Regions from separate parts of the Lishizhenia sp. genome, predicted to be linked through region 2. Evidence: riboswitches for the same ligand, from Rfam matches in the RefSeq annotation. Region 2 holds a riboswitch; the other holds the start of a gene.

Region 1 (2,479 bases), on a different contig from region 2:
AGACATTCAAAATGGTAACAACTATAAAAATTTACTCATTTACAACCCTATCAACAAAACAATAACCGGAGCAAGTTTACCACACAACAGAAATATTAAAGAGCTCACAGAAATGAATGGTGAAGTAGTTATTCTCGCTACCAATAGTTCTGGCCAAATCTTGGTTGATTATCTTAATCCCAATATAACTCCCAACGGTGAATTTCCAAATTCACAACCGGGTTCTCAAATTAGAAAAGTCACAGAGCATAACGCTAATTTTTTCGTTATAGATATTAATTATGAGTTAATGCAAGTTGATTTTAGCAACCAGGCTAACCACTCCTGGAATACCTTAAACTTTAATGGAACAAATAAATTTTATCAATTTATTAAATACAAGGATAAAATTCTAGCTTCGGGTTCATTTAACGATGGGGCTTTTCGTTTGGCAGAAATCGATTATGAAAACAATCAATTAATTCCAATTGGAAATAATTCGAACAAAATAGGTTTCAACTCACTAACTTATCCTGGTGATGGCAGACCCAAGTATGAAGTTTACGACGATGTTATACTGTTTAGTAGTTACACCCTAGAAGAAACTATTAGTGGTGTTTCTTCTTCCTATGGAAAGTATATAGAATTCGACGGTAATTCATTTCATGTTTACACAGGAAACCCTAATTTTAATTACGTTATTAAATGGGAGGATACCTATTTGGGGTTTGGGCAACAAATTAGAATTGCCAAACGTAAATAATTTCTTCTCGTTTGTGAGTCACAAGCTTGTCATCTTCTAAAAAAACTTATCTTTGTACCTCAGCTTTAGGGGTATCCTTATTTATTAAGGATTGAGACAAACCCTCAGAACTTGATGCGGTTAATACCGACGAAAGGAAAAGCATGGACATCTCCTCTTTTGGGCATCCCCTCTTTTTCTGTACAAGCTGATTTTAATTTGTTTTGCTTATCTTAAGCAAACTTTATTTTAAACGTAGAAGTTTACGCCATGAAGGTAAAATTCAACAATGCTGAAATAGAAACAAAGGCTCAAAACATTCAAGATTTTTTAGCCGAAAGAAACATGGATAATAAAACGGGAATTGCCGTGGCATTAAACAGTTCTATTGTTGCTAAATCAAATTGGGCGACCCAAAATATTAATGAACAAGATAGTATTATGGTAATCACTGCGACGGCGGGTGGTTAGCATAAAATAAACAATAAAGCATAGGAAATATGAAGAGAGAAGCAGTACCTACTACTGATGAAAAGATTTCTAGAGATCCTTTCCCAGCATCAAAAAAGATATACGTAAAAGGTGAAATTCACGACATCAAAGTTGCGATGCGTGAGATAGAGTTAACAGACTCTAAACCTATGTTTGCTGACGGAGAATTTAAGAAAGAAAGTAACGAAGCAGTTACAGTTTACGATACATCAGGACCTTACACTGATCCTAATGTAGAAATCGATATTAAAAAAGGTTTACCGCGTTTACGCCAAGAATGGATTTTAAAGAGAGGTGACGTTGAAGAGTTATCAGAAATTTCTTCTGACTACGGAAAAGAGCGTTTGAACGACCCTTCATTAGACCACTTGCGTTTTGAGCATTTGAAAAAACCGTTACGTGCAAAAGCAGGTAAAAATGTTACACAGTTGCACTATGCCAAACAAGGTATCATCACACCAGAAATGGAATACATTGCCATTCGTGAGAACCAACGTATTGATGAAGCAACAGAAATAGCAAAACAACACCCAGGAAATAGTTTCGGAGCGAATACTCCACAAGGAAAAATTACTCCAGAATTTGTACGTGATGAGATCGCTGCAGGTAGAGCTATTATTCCAAACAACATTAACCACCCTGAGAGTGAGCCAATGATCATTGGTAGAAACTTCTTGGTGAAAATCAATGCCAACATTGGTAACTCTGCAGTTTCTTCTACCATTGAAGAAGAAGTAGAAAAAGCAGTTTGGGCATGTAGATGGGGTGCTGATAACATCATGGACCTTTCTACAGGAAAGAACATCCACGAAACAAGAGAATGGATTTTAAGAAACTCTCCAGTTCCAATCGGAACCGTTCCAATTTACCAAGCTTTGGAAAAAGTAAATGGTAAAGCAGAAGATTTAACGTGGGAGATCTTTAGAGACACTTTGATTGAACAAGCGGAACAAGGGGTAGATTACTTTACGATTCACGCAGGTGTACTTTTACGTTACGTTCCTATGACGGCAAACCGTGTTACAGGTATCGTTTCTAGAGGTGGTTCTATCATGGCGAAATGGTGTTTAGCTCACCACAAAGAAAACTTCTTGTACACACACTTCGAAGAGATTTGTGAAATTATGAAGGCCTATGACGTTGCTTTCTCTTTAGGAGATGGATTACGTCCAGGTTCTATAGCTGATGCAAATGATGCTGCTCAGTTTGGTGAGTTAGAAACATTGGGTGAATTGACAAAAATTGCTTGGAAACACGACGTTCAGA
Region 2 (2,479 bases):
ACAGCTTCTTTAGCGTTTCTTACCCCTGAAGTATTCGGTAATAAGTTGAATTGCGTATGGTTCAAATGACGTAAAATTCCGTCATTTTCATTTTGAACATCCACACGTTTTAAAGCAACCGTTACCAATTCAGAACCACTGGCCAATAAAGCTTCTTCCATTACGGCATTGCTACTAAATTTTCCAGTTCCCGTAAATAAACGCGATTGTATTTCTATGTCTCCTAATTTCATTTTCTTTCCGTTAATGGTGAAGTTTGCTTCACATTCTGTTCTACTAAATCTACAAATTTTTGAATGTGTGCCACATCAAATTTTTCATTGTGTATGCATCCAGAAATTGCAATACCGTAAACGCCAGTTTGCATGATTTGGGGAATGTCTTCCAATTCAATTCCTCCAATGGCGTAAACAGGTGTGTCTATGTTTTTCGCCTTCATGATCTGCAAGCAAGTATTATAACCTCTGCTTCCTAGAGAAGGACTTAATTTTTCTTTGTCTTTCGTGGTGGTAAAGGTGTAAGGACCTAAGCCTATGTAATCCAACAATTCTAAATTGTAGCTCAAGATATCTTCTATTGAATTGGCGGTAGCCCCTATGATTTTGTCTTCGCCTAAAAAGGTTCTTACTGTGCTGTGAGCTTCATCCTCTTTACCAACATGAGCGCCATCTACATTGTTTTTGATTGCAAAACTGTAGTGGTCGTTTACCGTAAGAACAACACCCAATGTCTTACACTTCTCTGCCAAATCGAAAAGCGTTTCTGTGAAGAAAGTTTTGTAATCTTGTTCGGGATGGCGCGCTTCGAAATGATTTTGCTTGATACGCAGTTGTATCCATTTAATACCTCCTTCAGACAAGCGATCTACCCAAGATAAATCTTGAAAATCTTCGTTGGGATGTGTAATGTATTGTATGCGCGGTAACATAATTTGCTCTTTACATTAGGAGTATTCTTCTAAAAAAGCACCGCAGCAAACTTGAGGGTCCTCAAGTACTGTTGAACTTTTTCCCTACGTCAGCCTTAACTGCCTCAGGTTCGAAGAGTATTTCTCAGAATTTTACTGAAACTCAGTAAAAGACACCCCTAAAAGTTTGATACAAAGTTAGGAGTTGTTTTGGAGATGGCAAAGCGTTGTGGGATGCAAATAGTTAAAGATGTAAGAATTTAATGTTTTGCGTAGATTGGCTAAGGAAAGAATCCCTGAAATCATGTTGAAATTCAGAAACTTGTCATTTAAAACACGCGTTTTCAATTCTTTTTCTTGGTTCCTAATAAAATCTGTAACTTTGCCCCCTCAAATACAAAGACTTTGGCAAAAATACGCGACATAGAATTAGGAGATTTCCCATTATTGTTGGCACCCATGGAGGACGTGAGTGATCCGCCCTTTAGAGCCTTGTGCAAGAAAAACGGAGCTGATTTAATGTACACAGAATTCATTTCCTCTGAAGGATTGATTCGTGATGCCGTTAAGAGTGTGAAGAAGCTGGATATTTTTGAATACGAACGTCCTGTTGGGATTCAGATATTTGGTTACGACATTGAAAGTATGAAGCGTGCTACAGAAATTACGGAGCAAACCAACCCTGATATCATTGATATTAACTACGGTTGTCCGGTAAAGAAAGTGGCGTGTAAAGGTGCAGGAGCAGGAATTTTGCAAGACATCCCCAAAATGGTTAGAATGACAGAGGAGATCGTGAAAACGACGAAGCTTCCTGTTACTGTAAAAACGCGTTTGGGTTGGGATGATAACTCTAAACACATTGTTGAAGTTGCAGAGCGTTTACAAGATGTAGGAATTGAAGCGATTTCTATTCACGGTAGAACGCGTAAGCAAATGTACAAGGGAGAAGCAGACTGGAGTTTGATTGCTGAAGTGAAAAATAACTCAAGAATGCACATTCCTGTATTTGGAAATGGAGATATAGATACGCCAGAAAAGGCAGTTGAATACAAAGATAGATACGGTGTTGATGGTATTATGATAGGTAGAGCAAGTATAGGATACCCTTGGATATTTAATGAAATAAAGCACTACCAGAAAACCGGACAACATTTGCCAAAACCTACCATTAAAGAACGTGTAGCCATAACACGTGAACACTTGGATATGAGTATCCAATGGAAGGGTGAAACTTTGGGAATAGCTGAAATGAAACGTCACTATACGAATTACTTCAAAGGAATTCCTCACTTTAAAGATTACCGTACTCGCTTGGTAACTTCTTTTAATTTGGATGAAATCAGAGCGATTTTAGATGAAGTTGAAGTGAAGTTTGCAGGGGTAGAAACCTTAGTATAATAAAATGAGGGCTTTTTTAACGAAGCCCTCATTTTATCTAATTAGCAACTACTTCAGCGAGATTCGATATTTTCTCGTCCAACTCTTCTTTAAATCTTGTGTTAATTAGTTTTCTAGCATCCGAAATTTCTTCATTTGATCTATAGTTTTTAAGTAGGTTTTCAAACAAAT

Evidence for each region. A riboswitch is a leader RNA that binds a small molecule or an ion and turns the genes downstream of it on or off. The one in region 2 is predicted to bind thiamine pyrophosphate.
Region 1: another riboswitch for thiamine pyrophosphate. It lies ahead of thiS (sulfur carrier protein ThiS); the one in region 2 lies ahead of AC22ZQ_RS01925 (thiamine phosphate synthase).

The regions. Positions count from the first base shown of each region.
Region 1 is NZ_JBVCPV010000007.1:16,389-18,867, reverse strand. Features, by position in the region: gene AC22ZQ_RS01195 (hypothetical protein) at 1-742, shown strand, start outside; TPP riboswitch at 800-897, shown strand; gene thiS (sulfur carrier protein ThiS) at 992-1,192, shown strand; gene thiC (phosphomethylpyrimidine synthase ThiC) at 1,222-2,479, shown strand, end outside.
Region 2 is NZ_JBVCPV010000013.1:16,628-19,106, forward strand. Features, by position in the region: gene AC22ZQ_RS01920 (thiazole synthase) at 1-233, opposite strand, end outside; gene AC22ZQ_RS01925 (thiamine phosphate synthase) at 230-928, opposite strand; TPP riboswitch at 993-1,098, opposite strand; gene dusB (tRNA dihydrouridine synthase DusB) at 1,313-2,308, shown strand; gene AC22ZQ_RS01935 (AIPR family protein) at 2,346-2,479, opposite strand, start outside.